Regions from separate parts of the Stenotrophomonas sp. YJH_SMC_33 genome, predicted to be linked through region 1. Evidence: predicted binding sites of a transcription regulator. Region 1 holds the regulator's gene; each other region holds the start of a gene.

Region 1 (3,958 bases):
CCAACCTGCAGGGTCTGGTGCTGAGCAAGCTGGACGAGACCGGCCGCTTCGGCAACGCCCTGTCTGTGGCCGTGGACCATGCCCTGCCGATCACCTGGGTGACCGATGGCCAGGACGTCCCGGAGGACCTGCACCGGGCCAGTGCAGCCAATCTCGTACTTCGCCTTGAAGATTTGCGCCGAGCGGCCGATATGCCCTGCAACCCGGAGTTGAACCATGCCGTCGCGTGAGTACGCCAAGCTGACCAAGACCTTCCCGCTGTCGGCCACCCGCAGCGAGCCGCTCGGCCCTGTGCGCACCATCGCGGTGACCGGCGGCAAGGGCGGCGTGGGCAAGACCAACGTCTCGGCCAACCTGGCTGTGGCGCTGGCGGGCATGGGCAAGCGCACGCTGCTGCTGGACGCCGACCTGGGCCTGGCCAACATCGACGTGATCCTGGGCTTGAACCCCACCTTTACGCTGGCCGACCTGGTGGCCGGCCGCTGCTCGCTGGACGACGTCATCGTCGAAGGCCCGAACGGCGTGCTGGTGGTCCCGGCCGCTTCCGGCCGCCGGCACATGGCCGAGCTGGCCCCGGCCGAGCATGTCGGCCTGGTCAACGTGTTCTCCGAACTGGAACGCGAGCTGGACATCATGGTGGTCGATACCGCCGCCGGCATCACCGACGGCGTGCTGACCTTCTGCCAGGCCGCGCAGGACACCGTGGTGGTGGTCTGTGACGAACCGGCCTCGATCACCGACGCCTACGCACTGATCAAGGTGCTGTCGCGCGAGCGCGGCGTGGACCGCATCCAGGTGGTGGCCAACATGGTGCGCGATCCCAACGAGGGCCGCGTGCTGTACGAAAAGCTGACCCGCGTGTGCGAGAAGTTCCTCGCCGATGTCTCGCTGAACTACCTGGGCTGCGTGCCGCAGGACGACTGGCTGCGCCTGTCGGTGCAGCGCCAGCAACCGGTGGTGAAGGCCTACCCGTCCAGCCCGGCCGCGCTGGCGATCACCGAGATCGCGCGCCGCACCGCACGCTGGCAGGCGCCGACCGAACCGCGTGGCGGCGTCGAGTTCTTCCTCGAGCGCATTCTCAAGCAGCGCGGGGTGGCCGCATGAAAGGCGCAGCCCAGTACCGGGAGGTCCAGCGCTCGGCGGCCAACGAGGTCATCTCCCAGCACTCGGACCTGGTGCGGCGCATCGCCCACCACCTGGCCGCACGCCTGCCGGCGAGCGTGGAGGTGGACGACCTGATCCAGGCCGGCATGATGGGGCTGATCGAAGCGTCGCGCAGCTACGACGCCGACCAGGGCGCCTCGTTCGAGACCTACGCCTCGATCCGCATCCGCGGTTCGATGATCGACGAGATCCGCCGTGGCGACTGGGTGCCGCGCTCGGTGCATCGCCGCGCACGCGACGCCGCTGCCACCATCCGCCGCCTGGAACAGAGCACCGGCCGTGCCGCCAGCGCCACCGAAGTGGCCGCCGCGATGGAGATGCCGCTGCCCGAATACCTGCGGCTGATGGAAGACGCCGCGCGTGGCCAGGTGCTGAGCCTGGAGTCACGCATCGAGGACCAGGGCGAGCTGGACACCGTCGCCCAGGGCGGCCCGACCCCGCAGCAGGTGCTGGAGCGCGGCGAGTTCGGCCGCGAGCTGGGCAAGGCCATCGGCCACCTGCCCGAGCGCGAACAGCTGGTGCTCTCGCTCTATTACGAGCAGGAACTGAACCTGAAGGAGATCGGCGCGGTGCTCGGCGTGAGCGAGTCGCGGGTCTGCCAGATCCACGGCCAGGCCGTGCTGCGCCTGCGTGGACGATTGAAGATTTTCGAGGCGGCCGACGCCGGCCTGGAAGAGTGAACATGCCCGAGGCGGCTGCCCCCGGCCACCCGGAATGAACAACAAAGGAACTCTGCTTTGAACAAGAACATGCGCATCCTGATCGTCGACGACTTCTCGACCATGCGTCGCATCGTCAAGAACCTGCTGGGCGATCTTGGCTTCACCAATACCGCCGAAGCCGAGGACGGGCATGCCGCGCTGTCGCTGCTGCAGAGCCAGTCCTTCGATTTCGTCGTCACCGACTGGAACATGCCGGTGATGACCGGCATCGAGCTGCTCAAGGCGATCCGCGCCGATGCCAAGCTGAAGACCCTGCCAGTGCTGATGGTCACTGCCGAAGCCAAGCGCGAACAGATCATCGAGGCCGCCCAGAACGGCGTGAACGGCTACATCATCAAGCCCTTCACCGCGCAGACGCTGGAAGAGAAGCTCGGCAAGATCTTCGAACGCCTGGCGGCCAGCGCCTGATGGATACCACGGTCGACAAGAACGCCCTGGCCCTGCGCCTGCAGGAAGCCCTGGACGCACTGGAGTCCGGTGACGAAGCTGCCTGGCGGCAACGCATCGACGGACTGGTCGCGCTGCGCACGCAGCCGATGATGAGCGGCCTGTCGCGGCTGGCCCGCGAGCTGGGACAGGCGCTGGGTGAACTGCCGACCGTGCCCAGCGAGGCCGGTGAGCTGGATGACGCCTGCGCGCGCCTGGACCACGTGGTGGCGATGACCGAACAGGCCACCCACCGCACCCTGGACCTGGCCGAGGAATGCCGCAGCCTGACCGAACAGCTGCGTGCCGAAGGCCTGCAGCCAGGCCAGGACGCGCAGCTCGAGCGCATCCGCCACAACCTGACCGAGATCGCCCTGACCCAGAGCTACCAGGACCTGACCGGGCAGATCATCCGCCGCGTGGTCGGCATTGTCCGCCGCGTCCACGAAGGCTTCGGCGCACTCGGCCTGCCGCCGGAACAGCATCGCACCGACCCGGCACTGGCCGGGCCGGCACTGAAGGGACTGGACCGCCACGCGGTCTCGCAGAACGACGCCGACGACCTGTTGTCGGATCTGGGGCTGTAAGCATGAGCGCGGTATCCGACGACATCACTGCCGATTTCATCATCGAGGCGCAGGAGATCCTGGACCGCCTCGGCGAACAGCTGGTGTCGCTGGAGCAGGCACCGCAGGACAGCGACCAGCTCAATGCGGTGTTCCGCGGCTACCACACGCTCAAGGGCGGCGCCGGCTTCCTCGGCGTCACTGCCATGGTCGAGCTGTGCCACGCCGCTGAGGAGGCGCTGGGCGCGGCGCGCGCCGGCCAGGCCGTGCTGCAGGCCCACCACTTCGACGCGGCCCAGCAATCACTGGATTACCTGCAGTCGATGCTGGACGCCGTGTCGTCCGGCACCGAGCCGGGCTATGCGCCGCCGGACCTGATCGCCCAGTTCGACGTGCACGGGGGTGCCGTGGCTGCGCCCGCCGCCGCCGCAGCACCCGCCGCGGGGGGCAGCGACCTGATCACCGACGACGAATTCGAGGCGCTGCTCGACCAGCTGCACGGTGGCAATGCTCCGACTGCGATCGCGCCGGCAAAAAAAGCCGACGACGGCCTGATCAGCGAGGACGAGTTCGAAGCCCTGCTCGACCAGTTGCACGGTGGCGCCGCACCGGGTGCCAAGCCTGCTGCAGTCCTGGCACCGGCGCCGGCGCCCGCGCCGCGCCCGGTCGCTGCACCGGCACCCGTGGCCAAGCCGGCGGCCAAGCCGCTGGCCGAGGCCGAACACACGGTGCGCGTTGATACCAAACGCCTGGACGCGATCGTCAACCTGATCGGCGAACTGGTGCTGTCGCGCAATCGGCTCAAGACCCTGCGTGCACGCCTGCGCGATGAAGAGCTGGACCGCGCCGTGTCGACGCTGGATATCGCCACCGCGCGCCTGCAATCGGCGGTGATGCGCACCCGCATGCAGCCGGTGGGCAAGGTGTTCTCGCGGTTCCCCAAGGTCGCCCGCGACGTTGCCCGCTCGCTGAAGAAGGAAGTGGACCTGGAGCTGATCGGTGCCGAGACCGAGCTCGACCGCAACCTGGTCGAGGCCCTGGCCGACCCGCTGGTGCACCTGGTCCGCAACGCCATCGACC
Region 2 (3,958 bases), on a different contig from region 1:
TGGCCTCGCGGAACAAGCGCTTGTCGGCCAGATTGTTCACTCCGAAACCGAAGCTGACCGTCTCGGTCACCTTGTAGCGCGCGCTCACGCCCCAGATGTTGTACGCGCCACGATCCTGCAGCGCGATCGATGCATCGCAGCTGCCAGTGCAGCGCGGGTCGTTGTTGATGTTGGTCGTGGCCGGTTCCTGCCTGCCGTAGAAGGTGCCGGTCAGCAACACGGACAGCCTGTCGGTGGCCTGCCAGTCCAGCATGGTGTTGATCGTGTACTTCGGAATCACCGACAGCGGCTGATGCGTGGTCTTGTTCTCGTTTTCCACCATGTAGGTGAAGTTGTTGCTCCACTTCAGGCGGTTGCCCTGCTCGCCCAGCAGCGGAATGACCAGGTTGCCTTCCAGCCCCTGCACGATCGCCTTCGGCGCGTTCTCCCAGCGGAAGATGCGGCCCTTGGTGTCGGCGGTCAGCCCGATCTGGGTGTATCCGGCCTGGATCTTGTCCTTGTAATCGTTGTGGAAGTAGGTCAACGACGCCTGCCAGCCGCTCTGCGGTGCCCACTCGATGCCCAGTTCCTTGTTCAGGCTGGTTTCCGCCTTCAGGTCCGCGTTGCCGCGCATGTAGCAACCGGCGCCCAGGCTCGGCAGCGCATTGGGGCAGCCGTTGCCGCGGGTGTAGTAGAGATAGTCCGGATTCGACTGGTACAGGTTCGGCGCCTTGAACGCGCGGGCAATGCCGCCCTTCACCACCCAGTCGCTGTTGATGCGGAACTGCGCATTGAGGCTGGGGCTGGTGTTGTTGCCGAACTGGCTGTGGTGGTCGAAGCGCAGGCCCGGGGTAACGATCCAGCGCTCACCCAGGTAGATGTTGTCTTCCACGAACGCCGCCGTGGTCTGCGCGTCGGCCTTGCCCCGCGCACGGTCGGCCGACAACCCTGGAATACCGCCGCCGCTGCTGCTGGACTGGCTCATCGAATACGGATCGGTCAGGCGGCTGTCCAGGTATTCAAAGCCGAGCGTCCAGATGTTCTCTGCGCCGCCCAGCGCGGTCGGGAAGCTCACTTCGCCATCCAGCTGGTAGTTGCGCAGGCGCGAGGTAGACCAGTCGGTGCCGTTGAAGCTGCCTTCCGGGCCACCGGCCAGGCCTTCATTGATGCGCGAGTTGTTGACCGCCTCGACTGCGGCCGTCACCCGCGAAGTGACATCACCCCAACGGCCGCGGTGGGTGACCGCACCGGTGTTGCGGTACATGCGGTTGGTCTCCGCTTCGCCCTCGGCCAGTGCCGCCAGATCGACGCCGGTCGAGGTACCGGTGGTGCTGACGGCGCGGTCGCCGGCGTAGATGTTGCCCTGGCGGCTGGTGCCGGCTTCGAACTCCACCACCTGGTTGGCGGTCACGTCCCAGCGCAGCAGCGCGTTGACGTCGCGGTTCTTGACACCCTCGCGGCCGGCTGGCGGCACCGCGTTCGGATTCGTCGCGTACCGGCGATTGAGGTCCAGCGAATCGGCGTCGGTCCTGTTGAGATTGCCGTACAGGCGGAACGACAGGGTATCGGTCATCGGCCCGCTGAGCTGCAGGCCGACGCGCTCGCTGCCCCCTTCGGCACTGTGCTCGGGCACCAACCCAAACAGGTCGACCGCACCGGTCAGATCGCCGGTCGGGTGCTTGGTGATGATGTTGACCACGCCGCCGGAAGCACCGGAGCCGTAGCGTGCCGCCGCCGGGCCGCGCAGCACTTCGATGCGCTCGATCATTTCCGCCGGCACCCAGTTGGTATCGCCGCGGGTATTGCGCTCGCCGCTGCGCCCCATGCGCACGGCATCACGGGCACCGACGCGCTTGCCGTCGACCAGGATAAGGGTGTTTTCCGGGCCCATGCCACGCAGGTCGATCTGGCGGTTGTTGCCGTACTGGCCCGAGGCGCTGTTGCCGGTCAGGTTGACGCCCGGCATGGTGCGCAGCAGTTCGGCGATGTCGTTGGCCGGCGGGCGCCTGGCGATGTCCTCAGCGGTGATGGTCGAAGTGCCCAACGCCTGGCGGGCAATCTGCGAGGCGGTGACATGCACCGTGTCGATATCGGTGGCGTCGGTTTCAGCCTTGGCGGTCAGGGCGCTGCCCGCCAGCAGGGCGGCAACGGCAAGCGCCAGCGGGCGCGGCGAGAGGACAACGGCAGGAGACATGATCTGGACCTTCTGGCAGGGCTACGGGGCCTCTGGCAAAGGGCTTGAGGCAACGACAAGGGGGAGGGGAGCGTCGCTGCAGTCGCCTGCGGCCCGATCCGTGCGTACATTCTCCCATCAATACGAGTGATTCTCAAATGCGTTAACTCATTGCCGCAGGGGCACGGATGTGCTTTGCGCACCGTGCAACGCTGCACCGCGCGTAAACTGGCCGGCTAACCCGCCATCAACCGCACGCCGCCACGGCCGATACCCGTGGTTTGTCGTACGCAGTCAGAGATCGACGTGGAAACACCGCAACTGGACGATGCCAGCCAGCCGCTGGCCGAAGCCTGGCAGCACTGCCTGCAACAGGCTGGCCCTGCCGCCACCGCGCTGCTCAAGGCCGCAGCCACCGATGCCCCAGCCGTGCTGGCACAGCGCTTTTACGAAGTGCTGCTGCAGGACGGGCGTGCACGCCGCTTCCTGTCCCACGACCAGGTCAAGCAGCGCCTGCAGCCGGCCATGCAGCGCTGGCTGGTGCAACTGCTGACCACTGATCGCGACAGGATCGCCAGTGCCGTGGCCTCGCAACGGGTGATCGGCGATGTGCATGCCCGGGTCGGCATTCCGGTCGACCTGGTCACCCGCGGCGCGCGCGTGCTCAAGCACGAGCTGTTCGTGCGCCTGCGCGACGACGCACCCGACAGTGCCACCGCGTTCGCCGCCATCGACTGCCTCAGCGCGATCATGGACATCGCCATGGAAGGCATGACCCTGGCCTACACCCATGCGCGCGAACGATCCACCCGTGCCGATGCGGCCTACCGGTTGTTCTCGCTGGTGCAGAACGTCAGCACCGAGCGCGAGCGCCAGCGCGCCCTGCTGCTGGACTGGGAAAACGCACTGCTGTACGCACTGGCCGGCCACGTGCAGGCCGGCGAAAGCGCCAGCCTGGCGACCTCGGAATTCGGCCTGTGGTTCACCCACAAGGGCATCCCCAGCTTCGGCGAGAGCAGCGAAACCCAGCAGGTCGGCCAGCTGATGGCCCGCATCGACGGGAACCTGCAACAGGCAAGCAACGATGCCCCGGCGCAGCGGCTGGCGGTGCTGCCGGCCATCCGCGAGGATCTGGCCGCCATCCGCACCCTGATGACCCTGCTGTTCGAGCGCATCGGCGAACTGGATGCCGGCAGCGATGCGCTGACCAACCTGCTCAACCGCCGCTTCCTGCCGACCGTGCTGCGGCGGGAAATCGAGCTGGCCACGCGCAACGGCACGCCGTTCTCGCTGCTGCTGCTCGACCTGGATCACTTCAAGGCGATCAACGACGGCCACGGCCACGATGCCGGCGACCGCGCGTTGCAGCACGTGGCCGGCCTGCTCGGCCAACTCACGCGGGGCAGCGACTACCTGTTCCGCTATGGCGGCGAAGAATTCGTGGTGGTGCTGGTGGCGGCCAGCGAGTCGCAGGCGACCGTGATCGCCGAGAGCCTGCGCCGGCAGATCGCACAATCACCGGTAGCACTAGCCAATGGCCAGGTGCTGGAGCTGACCGCCAGCATCGGCGTGGCCGGTCACGATGGTCATCCGGACTACGAGCGGTTGATGGCACGCGCAGACGCGGCGATGTACGAGGCCAAGCGCAGCGGCCGCAACCGCGTGGTGGTGGCCAGCGCGGACCTGCAGGAAGCCCCGGGGCGGCGTGCACTGCAGCGATGACGACAGGACAGGTAGAGTCGACCGCTGGTCGACTATCGCGCGCAGCGCGGGATTTTTCGCACGCGGGGCGAAGAGCAGTCGACT
Region 3 (3,958 bases), on a different contig from region 1:
GGCTGCAGGAAGGCCTGCGCGCCGCATGCAGCGTGATCGGCTGACGCGTCAGCGTCCGGCTGCTCGCAGCAATGGGTAGGGGTTGATCGATTCCCCCTTCCACCACTGCCTCTCCGGCCCCAGCACGTGTACCTCAAAATGCAGATGCGGCGCGTCGGCACTGGCGTTGCCGGTGCTGCCTACATAACCGATCACCTCGCCGCGCTTGATCACCTGCTTCTCGGCCAGGCCATCGGCGTAGCGCTGCAGGTGCGCGTAGTAGTAGCACCAATGCCCGCTGGGCTCGAACTGGTAGATCGTCAGTCCACCGCGCTCGCTGTCGAACAGTTTTTCCACCGTGCCATCGGCCACCGCCAGTACCGGCGTACCTGCATCGGCCATGATGTCGATGGCATCGTGTACGCGGCCCTCGCTGCGTGCATCGGTGAAGGTATCGCGCAGCTGCGAGGCCAGGATGCCCTGCACGGGCAGCAGCAGGCCGGACGGTGCACCGGCAGCCTGCGCGGCCGGCGGCGCGGTGGAGGCGGGTGGGGCTGTTGCGCCTGGCGCTACCGGTTCCGTCACCGGCGCGGCGGCCACCGTCGATGGCGCTTCCGGCAGCGCGTCGGTCACCGGCTCATCCATATCGCGGTGCAGCCACCAACCTGCACCCAATCCCAGCAGAACACCCAGCACGATCAGCTGCGAAAGACGCATCGGCTCACTCCTGCATCACCACGGGCACCGAAGTATCCACCGCATCGGCCACGCGCAGCGCATCCCAGTTGGTCATGCGCACGCAGCCATGCGACTCGGTCTTGCCGACATGGCCGGGCTCGGGCGTGCCATGCAGGCCGTAGTGTGGCTTGGACAGGTCGATCCAGACCCGTCCGACCGGATTGTTCGGGCCAGGCGGCAGCGTCGCCTTCTTTTCGCCCTTGCGCGCATCCCAGAACAGCTTCGGGTTGTAGTGGAACGGCGGGTCGCGATACACGCCGAGAATCTTCCATTCGCCGATCGGCAGCGGATCGTGCTGGCTGCCGGATGAGACAGGCACCTGTGCGATCACTTTGCCCTGCGCATCCAGCAATTGAAGTGTGGAGTCGGACTTGTCGACCACGATCTTCGCCGCCTTCGGCAAGGCCCCCGTTCCGATGTTGGGCACCTGGATGCGGCTGCCGGCCTTGGCCAGATCGACGCCGGGATTGAGTGCCTTCAGCAGCTCAGGGGAGGCGTGGAAGCGCTCGCCCAGGCCTTCTTCCACGCTGCTGAAGCCCAGCGACTTCAGCTTGGCCTGTGCGGCGGGCCCTTTCGGTATGGGCTGGAACGGGCCGGCAACATCTTCAGCCGTGAGCGTGTAGCTTGCCAGCGGCGTGATCGTATCGGCCTGCAGGGCCTTCCAGGTAGCGTCATTCAGTTCACCCGTTACGCTCAGCCCATGCGCCGCCTGGAAGCCCGACACCGCGCGCCGCTGGTTGCTGCCCACTTCGCCATCGATCGGGCCGGGGGAAAAATTCGCGCGATCCAGCAGCACCTGGGCGTGCAGGACAGAGCGGGGTGCGGTGTCCGGTCCTGCCTTCTCGGCAATGGGGGCAGGCAGGCCAGGCGGCGGCGCCTGCGCGAAGGCAGGTGATGCCAGCAGCGAGAGAGCGAGCAGGGCGGATCGGGGCATGGGTAACGGCATCGGGGACTCCAGCAGGGAACGCCACCACCTTGCCCGCAGACGGCGCCGAGCCACCGTGAAAGGGATCTGATGCCCGCATGAGCAGGCATGTCATTGCGGCCGGTTTGCACCGGCAGGTGCCACTGGGACGGGGACTCACCAAGGTGAACAGTGGCCGACGCCATTGGTGGATGGCGATCAAGATTGCCTGCCGTGCCGCCGATAAGGGCGCATCCCCCCGTTTTGGATACCCCCATGAACTACTTGAGGAACGTCAGGGTTGCCTGGCGTCTTGGGCTGGGCTTTGGCCTGTTGCTGCTGCTGGTTGCCGCCGTGGTGGCCACCGGCGCCACTGCCAGTGTCGTGCAGAAGCGCGCGATGCAGCAGGTGGTCGAGGTCAGCGTGGCCAAGGTGCGCCTGTTGTCGCAGATGCTTGATGCCAACAACCAGATGATGGTGGTGCGCCGCGAGATGCTGATCCGCCAGGGTCATCACCGCACCAGCGACGAGAAGCGCATTGCTGATCTCGTCAAGCGCTACGAGGCCAGCTGGAGCGCCTACCAGGCGCTGCCCAGTGACGCCGAAGGCAAGGCCATCGCTGAAACCATCGCCGCCAAGCGAGCCGTTGCTCGCCCGCTCAACAAGCAGACCAGCGAACTGATGGAGCAGGGCGATTATCCCGGTGCCGTGGCGCTGACCCTGGGCCCGGTGCAGGACGCCGCCAACGGCTGGAACAAGGCGCTGTCCGATGGCGTGGACTTCGAGGAGAAGGAAAGCCGTGAGGCTGCCGCCGAGGCGATCCGCCTGGGCGAGCGCAGCCTGCTGCAGTTGCTGGTGCTGGGCGGCGTTGCGCTGCTTGCTGGCATCGGCGCCTCGGTGATGATCGGCCGCAGCCTGACCGGTCCGCTGGCGCGCGCGGTGAACCTGGCCGAGCGCCTGTCCAAGGGGCAGCTGGACCAGGAGTTCCGCCTCGGTGGCCGCGACGAGCTGACCCAGCTGGGTGAGGCGATGGCCAGCGTGCGCCAGAGTGTGCAGGCGGCGATCGGCGCGCAGTTGCAGATGGCGGAACAGCACGAGGCCGGCGCAATCCGCTATCGCATGGACGCCAGTGCGTTCCCCGGCGATTTCGGCCGCATGGTGCAGGCCACCAACAGCCTGGTCGAATCGCACGTGCAGGTGGAACTGCTGATGGCTGAAGTAATGCAGCGTTACGCCATCGGTGACCTCAGCCGCGACCTGCCGGACTATCCGGGCGAAAAGGGCACGTTGACCCGCACCCTGGCCGCGGTGAAGCAGAGCCTGATGGCGATCAACGCGCAGATCGATGAACTGGCCCGTGCCGCACGCGCCGGCGATTTCAGCATGCGTGGCGATGCCGGGGCCTTCCAGTACCAGTTCAAGACGATGGTCGAGCACCTCAACGGCATGATGGCCAGTTCGCAGGCCAGCATCGCCGATGTTTCCGACGTGCTGCGCGCGATCTCGCATGGCGACCTGACCGCACGCATGGAGGGCGAGTACGAAGGCGTGTTCGCGCGCATGCGCGACGATGCCAACACCACCACCGCGCAGCTGACCGGCATCGTCCGCGGCATCCAAGTGGCTGCCGACAGCATCAACAACGCGGCGCAGGAACTGGCCGCTGGCAACAACGACCTGTCGCGCCGAACCGAGCAGCAGGCGGCCAATCTGGAAGAAGCGGCCGCGTCGATGGAGGAGCTGACCTCCACCGTACGCCAGAACGCCGAACTGGCGCGTCAGGCCGACAGCGAAGCGCACGCTGCCGGCGCCGCCGTGCGCGAGACCGAGCAGGCGATGGCACAGATGGCATCGGTGATGGGCGAAATCGATCAGTCCTCGGCGCGCATCTCGGAAATCTCCACGGTGATCGACGGCATCGCGTTCCAGACCAACATCCTGGCGCTGAATGCTGCAGTGGAAGCCGCGCGCGCGGGCGAGCAGGGGCGTGGCTTTGCGGTGGTCGCCAGCGAGGTGCGTACGCTCGCGCAGCGTGCCGGTGTCGCCGCCAAGGAAATCAAGGAGCTGATCGAAGACGCCGCTGCAAAGGTGAAGAGTGGCCTGGCCGTCACTGTTGAATCGGAAGCCGCGATCGCCCGCGTGGCCCAGGCCAGCTCGCGCACCACCCAGCTGATGAGCGACATCGCAGCGGCCAGCAAGGAACAGGCCGCCGGCATCGAGCAGGTCAACCAGGTGGTGGTGCAGATGGACCAGGTGACCCAGCAGAACGCTGCGCTGGTGGAAGAAGCCACTGCCGCCAGCCGCGCGCTGGAGGAACAGGCGCATGCACTGACCACG
Region 4 (3,958 bases), on a different contig from region 1:
CCGAACATCGAACTGAACTTGTTGGTGCCGAACAGCATCGCCGGTGTCTGCTGCGGCAGCACCGTGAACAGTCCCGGCAGCTGCACCAGGCCACCGCCACCGACGGCGGCATCCACAAGACCGGCGATGAAGGCGATCACCACCAGCCACCACAACTCGGGGGGAACCAGTTCCAGCACGGCGATCAATCAAGGTGGGGGCGCGACAGCATACGCCCTTCGCCGATGGATGCTGGCGGCGCTCCGCGCGACAATGCGCGCATGAGCCGAAAACCTGCCGATCCCTGTCCCTGCGGGCTACCCGCGGAGTACGCCGCCTGCTGTGGCCGTTTCCATGCCGGCGACACCGTCCCCGACGCCGAACGCCTCATGCGTTCGCGCTACAGCGCGTACGTGCGGGGCCTGGCAGGCTACCTGCGCCAGAGCTGGCATCCGGACACGCGTCCGGTCGAGTTGTCGCTGGATGACGCGCCCGGGCAGCGTACGCACTGGCTGGGCCTGACCGTCCATGAGCACACCGTCACCGGCGCTGACAGCGCCGAGGTGAGGTTCACCGCCCGCTACCGGCTAGGCGGCGGCAGCGCGGTGAAGATGACCGAACACAGCCGCTTCCTGCGCATCGACGGTCGCTGGTACTACCTCGACGCAGTCTGAGCCTCAGCCCGCTGTCCGGCGTTCGCCCGGATCTGGTTGCGGCCGCCGTCCTTGGCTGCGTACAGCGCCCGGTCGGCGGCCTTGACCACCGCTGCCGGGCGCGGGTCCACAAGGCTGTCGGCCAGGCCGATGCTCACCGTCACCTGCACCACCGGGCCGCTGCCGCCGCGCCCGCGTTGCTGACGCCCGGCGTCATCGTCGCGGCTGCGGGTGCTGCGGTCGCGCAGCTGCATGCGGGTGTCCTCGATGCTCTGCCGCAAGGCTTCCACGGCATCCATGCAGGCGTCGGCCGGCTGGCCCAGGAACACCACCGCGAACTCCTCGCCGCCGTAGCGGAACGCACGGCCACCATCACCCACCCGCGCCAGCCGCGAGGCCACCAGGCGCAGCACGTCGTCGCCGGTGTCGTGGCCGTGGGTGTCGTTGAACGATTTGAAGTGGTCCACGTCCACCATCGCGATGCTGTAGGTGCCGCGCGCCCGTTGCAGGGTCTCATTGAAGGCGCGGCGCCCCGGCAAGCCGGTCAGTTCGTCGCGGAACGCCATGTGGAACGACTCCTGCAGCATCGCGCCCAGCATCAGCAGCAGGGCCGCACTGGCCAGCGCAGGCAGCAGCACCGGCTGCAGGAAGACCCTCGGCAGCATCCACCACAGGCACAGCAGCGCCAGCAACATAGCCGTGTGCAGCGGCCGCGGAAGGCGCCATGCCTGCCAACCCAGCGCCGCCGTGGCCAGCAGGAACAGCAGCGCCGGCAGCTGCGCCAGCGCGTTCCAGTCGGCCGGGATCCACGCCCAATGACGGTTCGACAGCAGATCATGCATGCCGCGCGGCTGCTGCGCGGCCAGCAGCAGGAAGATCAGCAATGCCGTACTGCTGGCGACGGAGCGCAACAGCAGGTCGTGCCTGCGCCGCCCACGCTCCGGCCACAACGACAGGCCGGCGAACAGCAATGGCAGCCACGCCGAGATGGCATGGAAGCGCAGCGGTGTCAGCGCGCTGACATGGCCGCTGCGCAGGTAGCCGCCGACATCCTGGTGCAGCAGCGCGAACATGACTGCCACCACCAACAGCAGGCAGAGCGCACGCACCTGGTGGTAGAGAAGGGCCAGGCCGGCACTGAGGCAGGCCAGCAGCCAGGGCAGAACGCGTTGGGCCGGACTGGCCACGTCTTCGTTGCCCAACGCCGCCCACAGCACCACGGCAACCAGCACGGCGGGCAGCACGAACAGGTAGTGCGCAGGCTGGCGGAGCGGATGCAGGGGCAATCAGGAATTCCAGCGCGGTGACGACGCGGCCGCAGCATTGCCGTTAGCGGCGTTCGGGGCGGCTTCTTGAATGCGGCAGGCCCATCCATGTGAACGAAGTGACGCCGGACCATGACATCGCACTCACCCGCCGGCACCGATGCTGTCGGCATGGACAGCGTACCCGCCGCCGTCGCTGCCCCGCAGCACGATCTCGCCCACCAGTTCGCACGCGTGCGTGCGCGCAGCATGCAACTGGCCGGCCCGCTCAGCGCCGAGGACGCCATGCTGCAGAGCATGGCCGATGCCAGCCCCAGCAAGTGGCACCTGGCCCACACCACCTGGTTCTTCGAACGCTTCGTGCTGGCCGGCTTCCCGGCTGCGCCTGCACATGACCCTGCATGGGACTACCTGTTCAACAGCTACTACAAGAGTATCGGCCCCGCCCATGCCCGGCCGCAGCGCGGCCTCCTCTCACGGCCCTCGCTGCAGCAGGTGCATGACTATCGCCAGCAGGTCGATGCACAGGTGCAGTCGCGGCTATCGGCAGGTGACCTGGACCCACACGCGCTGCACAACCTGCAGCTCGGCCTGCAGCACGAACAACAGCATCAGGAGTTGTTGTTGACCGACATCAAGCACGCGTTCTGGTGCAATCCGCTGCAGCCGGCCTACCGCGAGGACCTGCCCCCCCCCCCTGGCGCTGCCAGTGCACAGGGCTGGATCGAATCACCCGAGCGCATCGTTACCGTCGGCGCTGCAGCCTGGCCGCAGCACGCTGCGTTTGCCTACGACAACGAATCGCCGCCGCACCGCGTGCTGCTGCCGGCACATGCTCTGGCCGAACGTCCCGTCAGCAATGCCGAGTACCGTGCTTTCATCGATGCCGGCGGCTACCGCGAACCGCGCTGGTGGCTCAGTGAAGGCTGGGCGTTGCGTGAAGCCGAGGACTGGCAGCACCCGCTGTACTGGGATGACACCCTGCAGCGCGAATACACCCTGGGCGGTTGGCGCGAGCTGGATCCGCACGCGCCGGTCTGCCATCTCAGCTACTTCGAGGCCGATGCCTGTGCCCGCTGGGCCGGGGCACGCCTGCCCAGCGAGTTCGAGTGGGAGGCCGCGGCCGCGTCTCAGGCGGTGCGGGGCCACTTTGCGGATGACGATCACCTGCACCCGCAGGCGGGGCAGGGCAGCGGCCTGCGCCAGCTGTTCGGTGATGTCTGGGAGTGGACTCACAGCGCGTATGGCGCCTATCCCGGCTACCGCCCTTTCGCGGGCAACCTCGGTGAGTACAACGGCAAGTTCATGTGCGGCCAATGGGTGCTGCGCGGCGGCAGCTGCGTCACGCCACGGGGCCATGTGCGCGCCAGCTATCGCAATTTCTTCATGCCGCCGGCGCGCTGGCAGTTCTCCGGACTGCGCCTGGCCAGGGACCTCACATGAGCACCGTTCACGACGCGCTGCAGGCGTTGACCGACCTCACCCCCGGCCGCCAGCAGATCCTCACCGACGTGGTGGCCGGGTTGTCGCGCACACCGCGCCAGCTGCCATCCAAGTATTTCTACGATGCACGCGGCTCACGCCTGTTCGAGCAGATCACGCAGACCTGCGAGTACTACCCCACGCGTACCGAGCTGGCGCTGCTGGCGCGGGTGCTGCCGGACATCGCCCGCAGCGTCGGTCCTCATGTTCATGTGGTGGAGCTGGGCAGCGGCAGTGGCCGCAAGACCGCGCTGCTGCTGGCGGCACTGCAGGACCCCGTGGCCTACACCCCCATCGAGATCTCGCGCGCCGCGCTGCTGTCCAGCATCGACCATCTGGCCCCGGCGCTGCCGGACGTCGAGATGCTGCCGGTCTGTGCCGACTTCACCCGCGCGGTCGACGTCCCGGCACCGGAACGCGAGCCTGCGCGGCGCCTGTTGTTCTTCCCGGGCTCCACGTTGGGCAATTTCGTCGAAGAGGATGCCGTCGCACTGCTGCGCGCGATGCGCCAGACCATGGGCCGCGATGGCCTGGCCCTGGTCGGCATCGATCTGCACAAGGACCCGGCATTGATCGAAG

The links. The regulator FliA, encoded in region 1, starts transcription of late flagellar genes. The targets are predictions, from matches to a motif close to TAAAGTTTNNCNNNCNNNGGCCGATAA.
Region 2: a site for FliA is predicted at 2,400-2,426, ahead of AC5P9W_RS05270 (GGDEF domain-containing protein). Genes of this name have one in related genera too.
Region 3: a site for FliA is predicted at 1,842-1,868, ahead of AC5P9W_RS17145 (methyl-accepting chemotaxis protein). Genes of this name have one in related genera too.
Region 4: a site for FliA is predicted at 1,962-1,988, ahead of AC5P9W_RS19485 (GGDEF domain-containing protein). Genes of this name have one in related genera too.

Annotation. Positions count from the first base shown of each region.
Region 1 covers NZ_JCAFVJ010000018.1:31,533-35,490, forward strand. Annotated here, with positions in the region: gene flhF (flagellar biosynthesis GTPase FlhF) at 1-230, shown strand, start outside; gene AC5P9W_RS18845 (MinD/ParA family ATP-binding protein) at 217-1,104, shown strand; gene AC5P9W_RS18850 (RNA polymerase sigma factor FliA) at 1,101-1,844, shown strand; gene cheY (chemotaxis response regulator CheY) at 1,902-2,294, shown strand; gene AC5P9W_RS18860 (protein phosphatase CheZ) at 2,294-2,899, shown strand; gene AC5P9W_RS18865 (chemotaxis protein CheA) at 2,902-3,958, shown strand, end outside.
Region 2 covers NZ_JCAFVJ010000002.1:303,708-307,665, reverse strand. Annotated here, with positions in the region: gene AC5P9W_RS05275 (TonB-dependent siderophore receptor) at 1-2,173, opposite strand, end outside; gene AC5P9W_RS05270 (GGDEF domain-containing protein) at 2,459-3,874, shown strand.
Region 3 covers NZ_JCAFVJ010000013.1:62,717-66,674, forward strand. Annotated here, with positions in the region: gene AC5P9W_RS17130 (DUF4259 domain-containing protein) at 1-44, shown strand, start outside; gene AC5P9W_RS17135 (M23 family metallopeptidase) at 49-696, opposite strand; gene AC5P9W_RS17140 (L,D-transpeptidase family protein) at 701-1,663, opposite strand; gene AC5P9W_RS17145 (methyl-accepting chemotaxis protein) at 1,898-3,958, shown strand, end outside.
Region 4 covers NZ_JCAFVJ010000022.1:5,276-9,233, reverse strand. Annotated here, with positions in the region: gene AC5P9W_RS19495 (sulfite exporter TauE/SafE family protein) at 1-179, opposite strand, end outside; gene AC5P9W_RS19490 (YchJ family protein) at 261-653, shown strand; gene AC5P9W_RS19485 (GGDEF domain-containing protein) at 635-1,918, opposite strand; gene egtB (ergothioneine biosynthesis protein EgtB) at 2,069-3,340, shown strand; gene egtD (L-histidine N(alpha)-methyltransferase) at 3,337-3,958, shown strand, end outside.